2 regions of the Kluyvera chengduensis genome follow, and region 1 is predicted to be linked to the other one. Evidence: predicted binding sites of a transcription regulator. Region 1 holds the regulator's gene; the other holds the start of a gene.
The links. Region 1 encodes PurR, which represses purine synthesis genes. Its sites were predicted from a motif close to CANGCAAACGTTTGCNTG; they were not measured.

Region 1 (10,163 bases):
AACCGGTGCAGTCGCTGAAGCCATTACCAAATCCTTCGGCAGCTTCGCTGAATTCAAAGCGCAGTTCACCGATGCCGCGGTTAAAAACTTCGGCGCTGGCTGGACCTGGCTTGTGAAGAAAGCCGACGGCTCCCTGGCTATCGTCTCTACGTCTAACGCAGCGACCCCGCTGACCACCGACGCGACGCCGCTGCTGACCGTTGACGTGTGGGAACACGCTTACTACATCGATTACCGCAACGCGCGTCCAAACTATCTGGAGCACTTCTGGGCTCTGGTTAACTGGGAATTCGTCGCTAAGAATCTGGCAGCGTAAGCAAAAAAATAACCCGGCATCGCAACGCTTCGCCGGGTTATCTCGTATCACGCAGAAGGGAGACCTTCTGCGTTTTTGTTTTTACTGGCTGGCCAGGGCTTCTTCACCGCGAGAACGTCCGCCGAGGAAAACAACCAGTAACGCCAGAGCCGCCACTATCGCCCCCATTACCGGCACGAAACTATACCCCAGACCGCCGGAGATAACCGCCCCACCCGCAACCGCACCCAGTGCGTTACCCAGGTTAAACGCCCCGATATTCACCGAGGAAGAAAGGCCTGGTGCTTCGTGAGCCACGCGCATCACGCGCATTTGCAGCGGTGGCACCACCGCGAAGGTTGCCGCACCCCAGACCACCATGCTGAACGCCGCACCTACCTGCGTTTGCGCAAGGAAAGGTATGGCCAGCATAATCACCATCAGCAAGCCGAGGAAGCCTTTCAGCGTCCCGCTCACCGAGCGGTCTGCGAATTTACCGCCAAGGTAGTTACCGATAGAGAAGCCTACGCCAATCAGCACCAGCATCAGGGTAATAAAGCCCGGAGTGGCGTGAGTGATGGTACGCAGCACCGGAGAAATATAGGTATAGAGTGTAAACATCGCGCCCGCGCCCAGCACGGTGGTTAACAGCGCTGATAGTACCTGCGGACGCACCAGCACCGACAGTTCGCGTTTCACGTCCGGTTTTTCGCCCGCCCCGCCCTTCGGCAGCGAGAACCACAGACCCAGAATCGCGATAATGCCAAGCCCGGCGGTCGCCAGGAACGACATGCGCCAGCCGATGGTTTCGCCCAGCCACGTCGCGGCAGGCACACCACCAATATTCGCGATAGTCAGCCCCATAAACATGGTGGCTACTGCGCTCGCCTGTTTATGTTTTGGCACGACACTCGCCGCCACCACCGAGCCCAGACCGAAGAATGCGCCATGATTAAGGCTGGTAATAATGCGCGACAACAGCAGCGTGGTGTAATCCGGCGCAATGGCAGAGAGCACGTTGCCGAGGGTAAAAATCGCCATCAGAAAAATCAGCGCATTACGACGAGCACGATGAGAAAGCAGCAGCGTCATCAACGGCGCACCGACCATCACGCCGACCGCATAGGCGCTGATCAGCATCCCAGCCGCAGGAATGGAGACGTCCACCCCTTTAGCGATGACCGGCAAAAGCCCCATCGGCGAGAACTCGGTGGTGCCGATGCCAAAGGCACCGACGGCTAACGCCAGTAAGGGGAAGTTAATTTTCATGCTTAAGCTCCGATTGGCCGCACCACAGACGCGGCATAAGGACATAATGCAAAAGCATGACATCAATCACAGAAAAACAGAAGTGTGCAAAACAGCAAAAGATTATTGCGAATCAGGTAATAATCTAACAGGAGGGAGCGGACGCTCCCTCGCAGAGGAATTAGTGCAGAACAGCAGTCAACGCGGCGGCGACAATCAGCGCCAGCGTAATAACGGTGGTAGAGAGCGACAGCTTAAGTTCGGTACTCATCAATTTTTTCTCCTTTTTATTTCCACAGCAAAACTGAGCTAACTCATTTTTGCACAGTATTGCGCAAAAATCTTCACAGTTTTAGCAGGATGTTGGTTTTTGCTCTTCCACTTTGCGCCAGGATAAGTCAAAATTCGACGCTTATTTATAAGCGTACCGGCCATTGACCCCCTCCTGTCGTCCTGTATCGTTTTCCCGGCGAATCGCAATCCATAAAATTGCGTCAGGGTGTGTGAAGGCAAACGTTTTCCTTTCGATTTTATCAGGGGCAGGCCAGGGTCTGGAGTGAGATGGAATGGCAACTATTAAAGATGTAGCGAAGCGCGCAAACGTTTCCACTACAACCGTATCACATGTAATTAACAAGACGCGTTTTGTGGCTGAAGAGACACGTGAAGCCGTCTGGGCGGCTATTAAAGAGCTGCACTACTCGCCAAGCGCCGTTGCCCGTAGTCTCAAGGTCAACCACACCAAATCGATTGGCTTATTGGCAACCAGCAGCGAAGCGGCCTACTTTGCCGAAATTATCGAAGCTGTTGAGAAAAACTGCTTTGAGAAAGGCTATACCCTAATTTTGGGCAACGCCTGGAACAACCTGGAAAAGCAGCGCGCCTACCTGTCAATGATGGCGCAAAAGCGCGTTGATGGCCTGCTGGTCATGTGCTCTGAATACCCAGAGTCGCTGCTGACGATGCTGGAAGAGTACCGTCACATCCCGATGGTCGTGATGGACTGGGGTGAAGCCAAAGCGGACTTTACCGACTCCGTTATCGATAACGCCTTTGAAGGGGGTTACACCGCGGGCCGTTACTTGATTGAGCGCGGGCACCGCGACATTGGCGTGATCCCAGGTCCTCTGGAGCGTAACACCGGCGCTGGCCGTCTGGCGGGCTTTATGAAGGCCATGGAAGAAGCGCAAATTAACGTGCCAGCCAACTGGATTGTGCAGGGTGACTTTGAGCCTGAGTCAGGCTATCGCGCGATGCAACAAATCCTGTCACAGCATCCGCGCCCTACCGCTATCTTCTGCGGCGGCGACATTATGGCGATGGGTGCCCTGTGTGCGGCCGATGAAATGGGGCTACGCGTACCGCAGGATATTTCGCTGATCGGTTATGACAACGTGCGCAACTCTCGTTTCTTCACCCCAGCACTGACCACTATTCATCAGCCGAAAGATTCACTCGGCGAAACGGCCTTCAATATGCTGATGGATCGTATCGTCAGCAAGCGCGAGACGTCGCAATCGATTGAGGTGCATCCGCGTCTCATCGAACGTCGCTCCGTAGCCGACGGTCCGTTCCGCGACTACCGCCGCTAAGCGTTACCCACGGACACCCTACTCGGGTGTCCGTAACCACTCTTCATTTAACGTCTCGCTATCCCCCAGATACTCCAGCAGCCAGTTCAAGGCCGGCGACGCTTCGCTTTGCTGCCACGTCAGACAACAGGCGGCATCCGGGAACGGGTTTTCAAGCTGTAACACTACCCACTCTCCGCTTTCCAGCCACGGCTGCGCCTGATGTCCAGGCACCATTGCCGCGCAAAGCCCGGCCGAGATACAGGTTTCCGCAGAGGCCCAATCCGGTACGACCACACGTTTCTGGTTATCAAGCAGCCAGGTCGTACGCTTCGGCAGAGATCGCGACGTATCTTCCCGCACCAGCGACGGCCAGTTGCGCAACACGTCGTCGCTAAGCGGACCGTCCATCCGGGCCAACGGATGCGTGCTGGCAACCACACAGTGCCAGTTGAGCATCCCCATATCGCGGAACGCGAATCGACCGCCGACCGGAATCGCCTGGGTGGCGCCAATCGCCAGCTCCACACGACCGTCAGCCAGCGCATCCCAGACGCCGTTGAATACTTCCTGGTAAACAATCAGTTCCACATCGCTGAAATGCCGATAGAAATCGACGATGAGCTGACGAGTACGCTGAGGCTTCACGATATTATCGACAGCAATTGCCAACTGTCCGCGCCAGCCGTTAGCGATTTGCTGGCACTGCTGACGGGTGATCTGCATTTTTTTGATAACAGATCGTCCTTCCTTCAAAAACCACGCCCCCGCTGGGGTGAGTTCTACGTCGCGATGACGTCGTTCAAACAGCGGCACGGCGAGCCACTCCTCAAGCTGGCGTACCGTGTAGCTCACCGCAGAAGGCACGCGGTGTAATTCCTGCGCCGCGGCGCTAAAGCTGCCGTTGCGCGCGACTGCATCAACCACTTCCAGAGAATATTCAGACCACATTTTTTGCCTTCAAATATTTTGAATCCATGACGCAAATATTAGCGTTTCACAAGCCGTTATGCACTCTCTACACTCAGCGGCATCGTTTACTCATGATAAAAAGGGCGAAGTTTATGCAACCTGGGAAAGGATTTTTAGTCTGGCTCGCGGGATTGAGCGTATTAGGATTTCTGGCCACCGATATGTATCTCCCGGCTTTTGCCGCCATTCAGGAAGACCTGCAAACGCCGGCCTCCGCCGTTAGTGCGAGCCTCAGCCTGTTTCTGGCCGGCTTCGCCGTCGCACAACTGTTGTGGGGACCGCTGTCGGATCGCTATGGTCGTAAGCCTATTCTGTTGACGGGGTTAACCATTTTTGCGGTCGGCTGCATCGGTATGCTGTGGGTGCGCGATGGCACCACGCTGTTAGTGCTGCGCTTTGTACAGGCCGTTGGTGTCTGTGCCGCCGCGGTGACCTGGCAGGCAATGGTCACCGATTACTATCCGGCCCAGCGTACTAACCGTATTTTTGCCACCATCATGCCGCTGGTTGGGCTATCACCGGCGCTCGCCCCGCTGCTGGGTAGCTGGCTGCTGGCACACTTTGACTGGCAGGCTATTTTCGCCACGCTGTTTATTATCACGCTGCTTCTGATGCTGCCCGCATTCCGCCTGAAACCGGCCCACAAAAAGCACGCGGTGAGCGAAGATAAGCTCACCTTTATGCGTCTGTTACGCAGCAAAGACTATCGCGGCAACGTGCTTATCTACGCCGCCTGTTCGGCAAGCTTCTTCGCCTGGCTTACCGGTTCGCCGTTTATTCTCCATGAGATGGGCTACAGCCCAACGGTAATTGGCCTGAGCTATGTACCGCAAACCATCGCCTTCCTGATTGGCGGCTACGGCTGTCGCGCCGCGCTACAAAAATGGCGTGGGGCACAAATGCTGCCATGGCTTTTGGTTATATACGCGCTGAGCGTGGTGGGCACCTGGGCCGTAGGTCTGGCAGAAAATGCGTCACTGACCGCCCTGCTGATTCCATTCTGCGTGATGGCCATTGCGAACGGCGCTATTTATCCAATCGTCGTCGCACAGGCTCTGAAGCCGTTCCCGCAGGCAACGGGGCGCGCCGCCGCGCTGCAGAACACGCTGCAATTAGGGCTGTGCTTCCTTGCAAGCCTGGCGGTATCTACGCTGATTGCAACACCGCTGTTGACCACCACCAGCGTCATGCTAGTCACCGTGCTGCTTGCTGGCGTCGGTTACAAAATTCAGCTGGCCGCGCGCCGCGCTGAGCGCGATGTAGAACACGCGACTTCCCACGCCTAAACATCATTCATATCAATATCCCAGGAAATGATTAGGGCGCTAAGATTTTTAGTTGAATCAACAAACTTAGCGTCCTATACTGGATCCGCATCACATAAATAATATAGATTGAACTTATTAAGCGGGAGCAGGATAGCTTCCCGTTGAACCATGGATTGGCTTTCGGCAAGGGATTCTTCCCTTCCTCTGTGCTACGTCGGATAGCAGGCTCACGAATTTCGTGAGATTTCTCACAAACCCATAAAAAGCGTCTACGCTGTTTTAAGGTTCTGATCATCAGGTCGGGATGGAGAAGCTATGAGCTCATCGTGTATAGAAGAAGTAAATGTACCGGATGACGACTGGTATCGTATCGTTAGCGAGCTGCTAAGCCGAGCAGGCATTGAAATTAACGGCAATGCTTCCTGCGATATTCAAGTCAAAAATCCGCGTTTGTTTAAACGTGTTTTACAAGAAGGTTCGCTGGGTCTTGGCGAAAGTTATATGGACGGTTGGTGGGAATGCGATCGTCTGGATATCTTTTTCGACAAGGTACTGCGCGCCGGATTAGAAACGCAACTCCCTCACAATATTAAAGACACGCTTCGCATTGTCGGCGCCCGTCTGTTTAACCTACAAAGTCGTAAGCGCGCCTGGCAGGTCGGTAAAGAACACTACGACCTCGGCAACGATCTCTTTAGCCGTATGCTTGACCCGTTTATGCAGTATTCCTGCGGCTACTGGAAAGATGCGCAGACGCTGGAACAGGCTCAGGAAGCCAAACTGAACCTTATCTGTCAGAAATTACAACTCCAACCCGGCATGAAAGTCCTGGATATCGGCTGCGGCTGGGGCGGTCTGGCGGAATTTATGGCCAGAAATTACGGCGTGAGCGTTAAGGGCGTGACGATTTCAGCGGAACAGCAAAAAATGGCGCAGGCGCGCTGTGAAGGGCTGGATGTCGAAATACTGCTACAGGATTATCGCGACCTTCACGATCAGTTTGACCGCATTGTTTCCGTCGGGATGTTCGAGCACGTTGGTCCGAAAAACTACGATACCTATTTCACCGTCGTCGACAGAAATCTTAAGCCCGACGGCCTGTTTTTGCTGCACACCATTGGCTCGAAAACAACGGACAATAATGTCGATCCCTGGATAGACAAATACATCTTTCCGAATGGCTGTTTACCCTCAGTACGCCAGATTGCGCACGCCAGCGAACCTCACTTTGTGATGGAAGACTGGCACAACTTTGGCGCTGACTACGATACGACGTTGATGGCATGGCATGAGCGCTTCCTCGAATGCTGGCCGGAAATCGCAGACAACTATTCTGAACGATTCAAACGCATGTTTAGCTACTATCTCAACGCCTGCGCGGGTGCGTTCCGTGCCCGAGATATACAGCTTTGGCAGGTAATGTTCTCACGCGGCGTAGAGCACGGTTTGCGCGTCGCCCGATGAAAACGAACAAGGCCCGGAGCACACCGCCCCGGGCCTTTTTTATGCCTACTCCGCGTCAGCCTGCTGCGCCGCCGCTTCTTTTGCCGCCATCACGCGCTCAACGGTATCGACTACCGCCTGCGTTTGCGGATCGATTTCAATGTTGACGCGATCGCCCAGGCGTTTTTTGCCAAGCGTCGTGCGCTCCAGCGTTTCCGGGATCAGGTGGACGCAGAAACGCGTCGCCGTCACTTCACCGACCGTCAGGCTGATGCCGTCAATACCGATAAAGCCCTTATACAGGACATACTTCATCAGCGTCGGATCCTGAATTTTAAACCAGATCTGCTTATTGTTTTCGGAGGTCAGGATTTTTGACACTTCCGCCGTGGTCATAATATGACCGGACATTAAATGACCGCCAATTTCATCGCTGAATTTCGCCGCGCGCTCAACGTTCACGAGGTCGCCCTCTTTCACATCGCCAAGGTTAGTGATGCGCAGCGTCTCTTTCATCAGATCAAAACTTATCTGGTCGCCGTTAATTTCCGTCACCGTTAAGCAGCAGCCGTTGTGCGAAACCGATGCGCCCGTCTCAAGACCCGCCAGCATGTGTTCCGGCAGCGCCACAACGTGGGTACGGAAGTTCGGTTTCTCATCAATGGACACGATTTTTGCCGTGCCCTGCACAATACCAGTGAACATGCAGTTAACTCCTGTTGATAATCATTACGGTACGTCTACCGATTCGTCTGCTACGCACAATAGCAGTTGATAAAACAGGTTGCTACCTTCCCCGGCCCTCCTCTTATTTTTTGACTAGATTAAAAGCAAATCCTCGCTACAATGATGGAGCAAATCCTCTATTTATTCTTCTTGCTGCCGGTTAAGGCGGCTTTTCTGTCTCCCGTACCCGGCGTACGGCGAGAATAAATAACAACAATACAGGTGTTCACGTGCAGAAGTACTTTAGTGAAGCGCGGCAGTTATTAGCGCTGGCTATCCCGGTTATCCTCGCGCAGGTTGCCCAAACCTCGATGGGCTTTGTCGATACGGTCATGGCAGGCGGCTACAGCGCTACCGACATGGCTGCCGTCGCCATCGGGACCTCTATCTGGTTGCCAGCCATCCTCTTTGGTCACGGCTTACTGCTGGCCCTCACTCCGGTGATTGCCCAGCTCAACGGTTCCGGTCGTCGCGACCGCATTGCGCAGCAGGTACGCCAGGGATTCTGGCTGGCGGGGCTTGTCTCCGTGTTAATTATGGTCGTGCTGTGGAACGCGGGATACATCATCCGCTCCATGCATAACATTGACCCCGCGCTGGCAGATAAAGCGGTAGGCTATCTGCGAGCCCTGCTATGGGGGGCTCCGGGCTACCTCTTTTTCCAGGTTGCGCGTAACCAGTGTGAAGGCCTCGCCAAAACCAAGCCCGGTATGGTGATGGGCTTTATTGGTCTGCTGGTGAATATTCCCGTGAACTACATCTTTATTTACGGTCACTTTGGCATGCCGGAACTTGGCGGCGTTGGCTGCGGTGTCGCTACCGCATCCGTCTACTGGGTGATGTTCTTCAGCATGTTCTACTACGTTCGCCATGCGGGCTCGATGCGCGACATCCGTAATAAAGAACGCTTTGCCCGCCCGGATACGGCCATCCTGAAACGACTGGTCTCTTTGGGGCTGCCCATTGCGCTGGCGCTGTTCTTTGAAGTGACCCTGTTCGCCGTGGTGGCGCTGCTTGTCTCGCCGCTGGGAATCGTCGACGTGGCCGGCCACCAGATTGCCCTCAACTTCAGCTCGCTGATGTTCGTACTGCCAATGTCGCTGGCGGCGGCGGTGACCATCCGCGTCGGCTTCCGTCTTGGGCAAGGCTCTACGCCGGATGCGCAGGTTTCCGCGCGCACCGGGCTCGGCGTTGGTGTATGTATGGCAATGTGCACGGCGATTTTCACTACATTGATGCGCACGCATATCGCGCTGCTGTACAACGACAACCCGGAAGTGGTGACGCTTGCCGCGCAGTTGATGCTGCTGGCAGCGCTGTACCAGATTTCTGACTCGGTGCAGGTTATCGGTAGTGGTATTCTGCGTGGTTATAAAGATACGCGGTCGATCTTCTTTATTACCTTTATTGCGTATTGGGTTCTGGGGCTGCCGTGCGGCTATGTGCTGGCGCTGACCGATATCGTGGTACCGCGCATGGGCCCGGCCGGCTTCTGGTGGGGCTTTATTATTGGTCTGACGTCGGCCGCGGTGCTGATGATGCTGAGAATGCGCTTCCTGCAACGCCAGCCTGACGTGGTTATTCTTCAGCGCGCCGCGCGCTAACGTTTCCCGGCGGCGCGTCGCTTGACCGGGCTACATTTGAATGTAGCCCGGCGATATCACTTAGTGGTGCAGCATCTCGTCAACCACCTGCTGTTTCGTTAACTGGAACGGATAATAGGTCGGCCAGTTATCCATTTCTGCCAGCAACGCTTCCTGAGACTGATTCCCCATAAAGATATGGAAATGGCTGGACTTGCGCGGGCCAATAATATGGTCACTGAACTGCACGAACTTCGGTGCCTCGCTCTTCGCGTCCTGACATTCAAACAAATAGCGCACGCCCTTCTTACCGGAGGTATAGGTCAGAATCTTGTGCCCCGCGTAACGGTACTGGCAGGCACTCACCTTGTCACCCACGTGGAACTCCATCGTACCGTTTTCGATACCAATCATATTCACATCGGTGGCATAGCCTGCACGGTAATACTCTTTAATCTGGGCGAACGTTTTACGCTTATCCTTATCCGCTTTCTTCTGGAACACCGGGTCCAGGTCACCGGACAACAGCAGACCGTTCACCGACTCCCACACGCCTTCCCAGTCTTTAAGTTCACGGTCTTTGACATCGCTGTCTTTGAACACGCCTTCGGCGGCCTTTTGCTCCACCGCGGTTAACGGCTGCCCGTGATCGTGATGGCCATGAGCGAATGCCTGACCGCCCATCACCAGCGCACCGACAGCCAGCGTCACTTTACCCAGAAGTTTCATGATTATTTATCCTTATATGATACGAGAAAAACGAGATGTTATAATATAACAATTCATTTCTCAACCACACAGACCATCCTGATTTTCCGTCGTATCGATCCGACGGTTGGATAAATAAAATGCAGCGAGATCAACGGATTTTCGCTAAGCGCGCTAAAACACCCGCAATATGGGTAAAAGTTCTCCAGTCGGGTGAAATCACACATTTTCCGCTTGCCACCGACCGCCGCTGCCGCTAATATTCGTCCCCGTTGCCGCAAGCAACAATGCGTCTGTAGCTCAGTTGGTTAGAGCACCACCTTGACATGGTGGGGGTCGATGGTTCGAG
Region 2 (10,163 bases), on a different contig from region 1:
AAGACTACATCACCGACCGTTCACAGCGCTTTATGGCTTCTGAAATCATCCGTGAAAAACTGATGCGTTTCCTGGGCGCTGAGCTGCCGTATTCAGTCACCGTTGAAATCGAACGCTTCGTCTCTAACGAGCGCGGTGGCTATGACGTTAACGGCCTGATTCTGGTTGAGCGTGAAGGGCAGAAGAAGATGGTTATTGGTAACAAAGGTTCCAAAATCAAAACCATCGGTATCGAAGCCCGTAAGGACATGCAGGATATGTTCGAAGCGCCTGTTCACCTTGAACTGTGGGTGAAAGTGAAATCTGGCTGGGCCGATGACGAGCGCGCACTGCGTAGTCTCGGTTATACCGACGATCTCTGAGAGTAATCCCCGATGGAAGGCTGGCAGCGCGCTTTCGTCCTGCATAGTCGTCCCTGGAGCGAAACCAGTTTAATACTGGACGTCTTCACGGAAGAGTCGGGTCGCGTGCGCCTTGTGGCTAAAGGCGCACGTTCCAAACGTTCCAACCTCAAAGGTGCGCTTCAGCCCTTTACTCCCTTATTAGTTCGCTTTGGCGGGCGTGGCGAAGTCAAAACGCTGCGTAGCGCGGAAGCGGTCTCACTCGCACTTCCCTTAAGCGGCATCACGCTTTATAGCGGTCTGTACGTCAACGAGTTGCTCTCCCGCGTGCTGGAGCACGAAACCCGCTTCTCTGAACTCTTCTTCGATTATCTGTACTGCATCCAGGCGCTGGCCGGTGCAACGGGCTCGCCAGAACCCGCGCTGCGCCGCTTTGAGCTCGCGCTGCTGGGGCATCTGGGCTACGGCGTCGATTTTCTGCACTGCGCCGGTAGCGGCGATGAGGTTGATGACACCATGACCTACCGCTACCGTGAAGAGAAAGGGTTTATCGCGAGCGTGGTTATCGATAACAACACCTTTACCGGGCGCCATTTGAAAGCGCTGGAAAGCCGTGAATTTCCTGACGTGGACTCGCTGCGCGCCGCGAAACGCTTTACCCGTATGGCACTGAAGCCGTATCTTGGTGGTAAACCGCTTAAGAGCCGCGAGCTCTTTCGCCAGTTTGTCCCCAAGCAGAAACCCTGATTGCACTCATCCCGCTTTCCCCCTTGCTCTTTGGGCAGAGGGCCGGGGCGAGGGGAAATGAACGTTAAAAATAAAGACACGAGGATTGTCATGGCTGAATTACTGTTAGGCGTCAATATTGACCACATTGCCACCCTGCGTAACGCGCGCGGCACCGCCTATCCCGATCCGGTTCAGGCGGCATTTATCGCCGAGCAGGCCGGTGCGGATGGCATCACCGTGCATTTACGTGAAGATCGTCGCCACATCACTGACCGCGACGTGCGCATTCTGCGTCAGACGCTGGACACCCGCATGAACCTGGAGATGGCGGTCACCGAAGAGATGCTGACCATCGCCTGTGAAACCAAACCGCATTTCTGCTGCCTGGTGCCGGAAAAGCGTCAGGAAGTCACCACTGAAGGCGGTCTGGACGTGGCCGGTCAGCTCGATAAAATGCGCGATGCCTGCAAACGCCTGGCCGGCGCTGGTATTCTGGTGTCGCTGTTTATTGATGCCGATAACGCACAGATTAAAGCCGCGGCCGACGTTGGCGCGCCGTATATCGAAATCCATACCGGCTGCTATGCGGATGCCACCACCGATGCTGAACAGGCGAAAGAGCTTGAGCGTATCGCGAAAGCCGCGACCTATGCCGCCAGCCTGGGGCTGAAGGTGAATGCCGGCCACGGCCTCACCTACCACAATGTTAAAGCGGTTGCCGCGCTGCCGGAAATGCATGAGCTGAATATCGGCCATGCCATTATTGGGCGTGCAGTGATGACCGGCCTGAAAGAGGCGGTTGCCGAGATGAAACGCTTGATGCTGGAAGCGCGCGCGTAATGGCGATTCTGGGGCTCGGAACCGATATCGTCGAAATCGCCCGTATTGAAGGGGTGATTGCCCGCAGCGGCGATCGCCTTGCTCGTCGCGTGCTCAGCGATAACGAATGGGCCATCTGGGAGACGCACCAGCAGCCGGTGCGTTTTCTGGCGAAGCGCTTTGCGGTCAAAGAAGCGGCCTCTAAAGCGCTGGGCACCGGTATTCGTAACGGCCTGGCGTTTAACCAGTTTGAAGTTTACAACGATGAAATGGGTAAACCGAAGCTGCGGTTATGGGGTGAGGCCAAGCTGCTGGCAGAGCGAATGGGCGTGGCGCATATGCATGTGACGCTTGCCGATGAGCGCCACTACGCCTGTGCCACGGTGATTATCGAAAGCTAGATCTTGTCCGCGTGATGCATCTGCACGAATTTATCCCACAGCTGCTCTTCGCTCTCTGAATGTGCCGGATCCTTAAGAATGGTATTCGGGATCGGGCACACCTTCTGACAGGTTGGCGTATCGTAATGGCCAATGCACTCGGTGCAGCGATCGCTGTTGATCTCATAGATGCTATCACCCATCGAAATCGCCTCGTTCGGGCATTCCGGCTCGCACATATCGCAGTTGATACATTTTTTGGTGATTAACAGCGCCATCAGGATATTCTCAGAAACGAAATAAACAGGGCGCGCATTATACGCTCATTTTCCACTCAGGCCATACCTTTTCTGTGGTAATAGCACCGGCGATCAAACCAGCTTTTTCACCAGCGCCTCGCTGTGGCGAATACGCTCCGGCGCGTTTTCCAGGTCCTGCTGTACCAGCCCCATAAATAGTAGGTCGGTCAACATCATCTGCGCGCTAGTCGAAGAGATAGCCGCGCTGCGGGTGGCCTGCTCTTCGGCAATGGTATACAGACAGTGCGTCGCACGCTGCTGAAGGGCGTTGGGTGAAAAGCCGGTAATAGCCACCACCTTGCCACCGACACGCAGCATCTCATCGGCGGCGAGATTAATTTCACGACGCGCGCCGGAGTAAGAGATAGCCAGCAGCAAATCATCCTGAGTCATCGCCTGAACGGTCGCCAACAGGGCGTGCATATCCTGCTCGGAAACGACGTTCAGACCGATTTTCATCAGCTTCCAGCTAAAGTTACGCGCTACCAGGCCAGAGGCACCAATCCCCGTCAGCACAATGCGGCGCGCGTTGCGCAGCAGGTTGACCGTCTCCATCAGCTTGTCTTCGGTGTTGACGTCAAGCGAAGCGTGCATCGCCGCCACGTTGTCTTTAATTAGCTTCTCACCGACAAGACGCAGCGGGTCATCGCCGCAGATCTGGTTATGAACCGGTACGGAATGCGGATTCGCGTTGCTGGCGAGCGCTTCACTCAGTGCGAGTTTCAGCGCGGGAAAGCCTTTAAAGCCTAGCTTCTGGGCGAACTTCACCACACTAGACTGGCTAACGCCAGACTGGCTGGCGAGCTGCTGCGAGCTTAAATGCCGCGCTAAATCAGGCTGCGCCAGAATAAAATCGGCGAGCTTTCTGTCGCTTTGCGCCAGCTGGGGATAACGCTGACGGATACTGAGTAAACAATTCATAATAACCTCACGGGCACAATGAGCACGACGTGCCAGGCCACCATTCTGCTCGTTTGCAAGAATTTTGTATTCTATTATAACGGAATATATCGAATTAAATGTGCTATGTGTTTGTAAAAACGTCGCTATTTCTATCAGGCGTGCCCGGTGACGAAAGTCAAAGGGTTCTCTGGTAGTCTGTAATCTGGAACGCCAGGAACTGACAGGAGTTGCATTTGATTAATCACGTTCGCCGCGTGGTGTTTTTTGACCTTGATGGCACGCTGCACCAGCAGGATCTGTTCGGTGCCTTTTTACGCTATCTGTTGCGCCGATTACCGCTTAATACGCTGCTGGTGCTCCCCTTATTGCCGATTATTGGCGCGGCAATGCTGGTGAAAGGCCGCTCGGCACGTTGGCCGGTGAGCGTATTGCTATGGGGATGTACCTTCGGCCGTCGTGAGACAACGCTGAAGGCGCTGGAGGCCAGCTTTATCGTCAGGTTTCGCGCTGCCGTCACTTCGTTTCCTGTGGTTCAGCAGCGGTTGGATAACTATCTCCAGCATCAGGATGTCGACGTCTGGCTTGTCACCGGTTCACCGCAATCGCTGGTGGAACAGGCTTATGCGGATGCGCGCTGGATGTCGCAGGTGAACCTGATTGGCAGCCAGATGCGTCGGGCCTTCGGCGGCCGAGTGCTATCGGTACGCTGTCTGGGGCGTGAAAAAGTGGTGCAGCTTGAACAGCGTCTCGGCACACCGCTGCGGTTATACAGCGGCTACAGCGACAGCAAGCAGGATAACCCGCTACTCTTTTTCTGTGAGCATCGCTGGCGAGTCACTTCCCACGGTGAGCTGGAGCAGCTGGAATAGTCAGCGCTGCGCTTTGACGGAATTTGTGTATAATGCGCCGCGTTTTATCATCTGGAGTCCCCACGTTGTCCGACATTGAACTGAATCATGAATACTGGATGCGCCATGCGCTTGTGCTTGCCCAACGAGCCTGGGACGAGGGGGAAGTACCGGTAGGGGCTGTGCTGGTGCATAACAATCAGGTGATAGGCGAAGGGTGGAACCGCCCGATTGGCCATCATGATCCTACAGCGCATGCGGAAATCATGGCGCTGCGCCAGGGCGGACTGGTGCTGCAAAACTACCGTCTGATTGATACCACGCTGTATGTGACGCTGGAACCTTGCGTGATGTGCGCCGGTGCGATGGTGCATGGGCGTATCGGTAATCTGGTCTTCGGCGCGCGTGACGCCAAAACCGGCGCGGCAGGGTCGTTAATCGACGTGCTGCATCATCCAGGAATGAACCACCGGGTAGAGATAACCGAAGGGGTGCTGGCTGAGGAATGTTCCACGATGCTCAGCGACTTCTTCCGTTATCGTCGTCAGCAGCAAAAGGCGCTCAGACAGGCGCAAAAGGGTAGCTAGTTTTTCGAGGTGAAGCGCAGCAGCGGTGATTCGTTGTTATCGCGGTCACCGCGACGCAGGAACGAAAAAATACCTGTGTCGTTTTCACTGTGCTGTAACTCATGTGGCGATACCGCCGGATAGGCTTCCGCTATCGCCATCTCCTCCGTCGCTTTCTTCTCTTTTTCCTGCAAATAGCCCACCAGGCTAATCTGGTACTTACGGATGTTTTCCACGTAAGCATAGGCCTCGTGCCCGCGGGCGTAGCCGTAGGTGAGTTTGCTGTACCAGGGTTTCTGGCTGAGCAGCGGCAGCCGCTGTTTGACGTCGGCCCAGCTATCCGGATTGCCTTTCTGCTTCGCTGTCAGCGCGCGGGCATCGAGCATATGCGCGTAGCCCATATTATAAGCCGCCAGTGCAAACCAGATTTTTTCATCCTGCGGTACGCTGTCCGGCACTTTGCTCATCATATCCTGTAGATAGCGCATCCCGCCGCTGATGCTCTGCTCGGCATCGGTACGGTCGCTCAATCCCAGACTCTGCGCGGTATTTTTGGTCAGCATCATCAGGCCGCGCACGCCGGTAGGTGAGGTGGCAAGCGGGTCCCAATGCGATTCCTGATAAGAGATGGCGGCGAGCAGTTTCCAGTCGATTTCGCTCGCGTACTTTTCAAATAGCGGCTGCAGGTCTGGCAGTACGCTATCGACCGCGCGCAGGAACGAGCGGGTATCGACATAGTCGAAATCGTCGCCGTGGCCGAGGTACTTCTCTTCCAGGCGGGCAAGGGTGCCGTCTTCATTAATATTATTGAAGAAGTCGAGCATGGCCGCAGAGAGCGTATTGTCGTCATCCTGCAGGCTAAACCAGGTGACCGGTTGCTCGTCGGTGACGTCAAGAGCCACCGCAAGCTCCGGATGAACGCGCTGGAACAGGCCGATAGCCACCGAGTCGGCGATGGTGTAGTCGAGCTTACCGTCGATAACCGCCTGCATCAGGTCGGCTGAACTGCGTTTTACGTCAACGGTCCAGGATAGGTCCGGATATTTCTGCGCCTGCAGATTTTGCAGATCGCTGATAACTACCTGACCCGGGGCAATGGTCAGTTGGTCGGCCGTGACATTGCTGAGGTTTCTTGGACGCGTGCTGCCAACGCGGTAAACCAACTGCTGTGAAACCGAATAGTACGTCGGTCCCGCCTGATAACTTTTGATGCGCTCGCTGTTATAGACCAGACCGGCAGCCAGCATATCGGCATCCCCATGGTCTAAATCATCAAACAGCTGGCTGATGTTATGCCGAACCGTGACTTTCAGCTTCACGCCCAGGTAATCGGCGAACTGTTGGGCGAGCTCATAATCGAGCCCGTAGTCTTTATCATTGACGGTGGTGTAGGTCAGCGGGGACTGTATGGTACTGACGCGCAGCTCCCCCCGCTCTTTGATCGCGGCGATACGATTCTCTGGTTTGCCAAACCAGGGAATTGAGGGCCAAAGCGCCGCCGCGAGCAGCAGCGTAACAAGGCCAATGAGCAGGTAATTAATCTTTAACTTTTTCAAATAGTTAATTCACTGCGTTGCCAGAGGAGAAACCAGATAATTTAATGCGTTATGACAGAATGAGCGGCATTTTGCTTAACATTGCGCCAGTTGGCAACTTATTCGAGAGATACGTCACATCTATTGATAAAGAAAAGAGATGCGTTTATTTCGACGCAAACGGTTTCGTATGGGCGCAGGATTCTCTATAATAGCGCCCGTTCTCCCCCATTGCGCACACTGAAAGCTGAGAAGACGAGAGACTTATGATGGAAATTCTGCGTGGTTCGCCTGCACTGTCTGCATTTCGTATTAACAAACTGCTGACGCGGTTTCAGGCAGCCAACCTCCCGGTAAGCAATATTTACGCCGAGTATGTCCATTTTGCTGACCTGGACGCGCCGCTTAATCAAGAAGAGCGAGCCCGACTTGAGCGACTGTTGCAGTATGGCCCAAGCCTTAATAGCCATAACCCAACCGGTAAACTGCTGCTCGTCACCCCTCGCCCTGGCACCATCTCCCCCTGGTCTTCAAAAGCTACCGATATCGCCCACAACTGCGGTTTAGCGCAGGTTCTGCGCCTGGAGCGCGGCGTGGCGTACTACATTGACGCTGCCAGCCTGACCGCTGAGCAGGTGAGCGTGGTGGCGGCTGAACTGCACGACCGCATGATGGAGAGCGTATTTGACTCGCTGCAGGACGCTGAAAAACTGTTTGCCCACCATCAGCCGGCACCGGTTGCTAGCGTGGATCTGCTGGGGCAGGGGCGTCAGGCGCTGATTGATGCCAACATTCGTCTGGGTCTGGCGCTGGCGGACGATGAGATTGACTACCTGCAGGATGCGTTTACCAAACTGGGTCGCAACCCGAACGACATCGAGCTCTACATGTTCGCCCAGGCGAACTCCGAGCACTGTCGTCACAAGATTTTTAACGCCGATTGGATTATCGACGGTAAACAGCAGCCGAAGTCGCTGTTTAAGATGATCAAAAACACCTTTGAAACCACGCCGGATCACGTGCTGTCTGCTTATAAAGACAACGCCGCGGTGATGGAAGGCTCTGAAGTCGGCCGTTACTTTGCCGACCACAAAACCGGCCGCTACGATTTCCATCAGGAACCTGCGCATATCCTGATGAAGGTCGAAACCCATAACCACCCGACGGCTATCTCTCCATGGCCGGGCGCGGCAACCGGCTCCGGCGGGGAAATCCGCGATGAAGGCGCAACCGGTCGCGGTGCCAAGCCAAAAGCGGGGCTGGTGGGCTTCTCCGTTTCCAACCTGCGTATTCCTGGCTTTGAACAGCCGTGGGAAGAAGACTTCGGCAAGCCGGATCGTATCGTTACCGCGCTGGACATCATGACCGACGGCCCACTGGGCGGCGCGGCGTTCAACAACGAATTCGGTCGCCCGGCGCTGACCGGCTACTTCCGTACCTACGAAGAAAAAGTGAACAGCCACAACGGCGAAGAGCTGCGCGGCTATCACAAACCAATCATGCTGGCGGGCGGGATCGGCAACATCCGCGCCGATCACGTACAGAAAGGCGAGATCGTGGTGGGCGCGAAGCTGATCGTGCTCGGTGGCCCGGCGATGAATATCGGCCTGGGCGGCGGTGCAGCCTCTTCAATGGCTTCCGGCCAGTCTGACGCTGACCTCGACTTCGCTTCCGTACAGCGCGACAACCCGGAAATGGAACGCCGCTGCCAGGAAGTTATCGACCGCTGCTGGCAATTGGGCGATGCCAACCCGATTCTGTTTATCCACGACGTGGGCGCAGGCGGCCTGTCTAACGCCATGCCGGAGCTGGTGAGCGACGGCGGACGCGGCGGTAAATTCCAGCTGCGCGACATCCTGAGCGATGAACCGGGGATGAGCCCGCTGGAAATCTGGTGTAACGAATCCCAGGAACGCTACGTGCTGGCGGTGGCCGCTGACCAGCTTCCGCTGTTCGATGAACTGTGTAAGCGTGAACGCGCGCCGTACGCGGTCATCGGTGAAGCTACCGAAGAGAAGCACCTGACGCTCAGCGACAGCCACTTCGACAATCAGCCAATCGACATGCCGCTTGATGTGCTGCTCGGCAAAACGCCGAAGATGACCCGCGACGTGCAGACGCTGAAAGCGAAGGGCGAAGCGCTTGCCCGTGAACAGATTACGATTGCCGATGCGGTGAACCGCGTACTGCACCTGCCAACCGTCGCGGAGAAAACCTTCCTCGTGACCATCGGCGACCGTACCGTCACCGGTATGGTCGCGCGCGACCAGATGGTTGGTCCGTGGCAGATCCCGGTAGCGAACTGCGCGGTGACCACCGCCAGCCTCGACAGCTACTACGGCGAAGCGATGTCTATCGGCGAACGTGCGCCGGTTGCGCTGCTGGACTTTGCCGCTTCCGCCCGTCTGGCGGTAGGTGAAGCGCTGACTAACATCGCTGCGACCCAGATTGGCAACATCAAACACATTAAGCTCTCGGCAAACTGGATGTCAGCCGCAGGTCACCCAGGCGAAGACGCTGGTCTGTACGAAGCGGTGAAGGCGATTGGCGAAGAGATGTGTCCGCAGTTGGGCCTGACCATTCCGGTGGGCAAAGACTCCATGTCGATGAAAACCCGCTGGCAGGAAGGCAACGAGCAGCGCGAAATGACCTCGCCGCTGTCGCTGGTGATTTCCGCCTTTGCTCGCGTTGAAGATGTGCGTCACACCATCACGCCGCAGCTGGTCACTGAAGACAACGCCCTGCTGCTGATTGACCTCGGTAAAGGTCATAATGCGCTGGGTGCGACCGCGCTGGCGCAGGTTTACCGCCAGCTGGGCGACAAGCCAGCCGACGTGCGCGATGTCGCGCAGCTGAAAGGCTTCTACGAGGCGATTCAGGCGCTGGTCGCACAGCGTAAGCTGCTGGCCTACCACGACCGTTCCGACGGCGGCCTGCTGGTGACGCTGGCGGAGATGGCCTTTGCCGGTCACTGCGGCGTGGAAGCCGACGTGGCAACCCTCGGCGACGATCGTCTGGCGGCGCTGTTCAACGAAGAGCTGGGCGCGGTGATTCAGGTGCGTGCCGCTGACCGCGAAGCGGTAGAGGCGATTCTGGCGGCCAACGGCCTGGCAGACTGCGTACACTTCCTCGGTAAAGCCGTGGAAGGCGACCGCTTCACCCTGACCGCCAACGGTCAGTCGGTATTCAGCGAAAGCCGCACTACGCTGCGTATGTGGTGGGCAGAAACCACCTGGCAGATGCAGCGTCTGCGTGATAACCCAGAGTGTGCCGATCAGGAACACGACGCGAAAGCCAATGATAACGACCCGGGCCTCAACGTGAAGCTCACCTTCGATATCGCGGCTGATGTCGCAGCACCTTACATCTCCACCGGTGCGCGTCCGAAAGTGGCGGTACTGCGCGAGCAGGGCGTGAACTCTCACGTTGAGATGGCGGCTGCTTTCCACCGTGCGGGCTTTGATGCCATCGACGTACACATGAGTGACCTGCTTGCTGGGCGTACCGGTCTGGCAGACTTCCAGGCGCTGGTGGCCTGCGGTGGCTTCTCCTACGGTGACGTACTGGGCGCGGGGGAAGGCTGGGCAAAATCCATCCTGTTCAACAACCGCGTACGCGACGAGTTTGCGACCTTCTTCCACCGTCCGCAGACGCTGGCATTGGGCGTGTGTAACGGCTGCCAGATGATGTCTAACCTGCATGAGCTGATCCCAGGCAGCGACCTGTGGCCGCGCTTTGTGCGT

Region 2: the regulator PurR is predicted to act here: its motif matches at 6,594-6,611, upstream of purL (phosphoribosylformylglycinamidine synthase).

The regions. Positions count from the first base shown of each region.
Region 1 is NZ_JBIQOI010000002.1:111,703-121,865, forward strand. Features, by position in the region: gene sodB (superoxide dismutase [Fe]) at 1-316, shown strand, start outside; gene ACH1XZ_RS06140 (MFS transporter) at 398-1,564, opposite strand; gene cydH (cytochrome bd-I oxidase subunit CydH) at 1,725-1,814, opposite strand; gene purR (HTH-type transcriptional repressor PurR) at 2,110-3,135, shown strand; gene punR (DNA-binding transcriptional activator PunR) at 3,154-4,065, opposite strand; gene punC (purine nucleoside transporter PunC) at 4,179-5,372, shown strand; gene cfa (cyclopropane fatty acyl phospholipid synthase) at 5,670-6,818, shown strand; gene ACH1XZ_RS06170 (riboflavin synthase subunit alpha) at 6,864-7,502, opposite strand; gene mdtK (MdtK family multidrug efflux MATE transporter) at 7,754-9,127, shown strand; gene zinT (metal-binding protein ZinT) at 9,188-9,835, opposite strand; tRNA gene ACH1XZ_RS06185 (tRNA-Val) at 10,104-10,163, shown strand, end outside.
Region 2 is NZ_JBIQOI010000001.1:25,541-35,703, forward strand. Features, by position in the region: gene era (GTPase Era) at 1-362, shown strand, start outside; gene recO (DNA repair protein RecO) at 375-1,088, shown strand; gene pdxJ (pyridoxine 5'-phosphate synthase) at 1,179-1,910, shown strand; gene acpS (holo-ACP synthase) at 1,910-2,290, shown strand; gene ACH1XZ_RS00145 (YfhL family 4Fe-4S dicluster ferredoxin) at 2,287-2,547, opposite strand; gene ACH1XZ_RS00150 (MurR/RpiR family transcriptional regulator) at 2,641-3,489, opposite strand; gene yfhb (phosphatidylglycerophosphatase C) at 3,705-4,340, shown strand; gene tadA (tRNA adenosine(34) deaminase TadA) at 4,373-4,906, shown strand; gene mltF (membrane-bound lytic murein transglycosylase MltF) at 4,903-6,441, opposite strand; gene purL (phosphoribosylformylglycinamidine synthase) at 6,687-10,163, shown strand, end outside.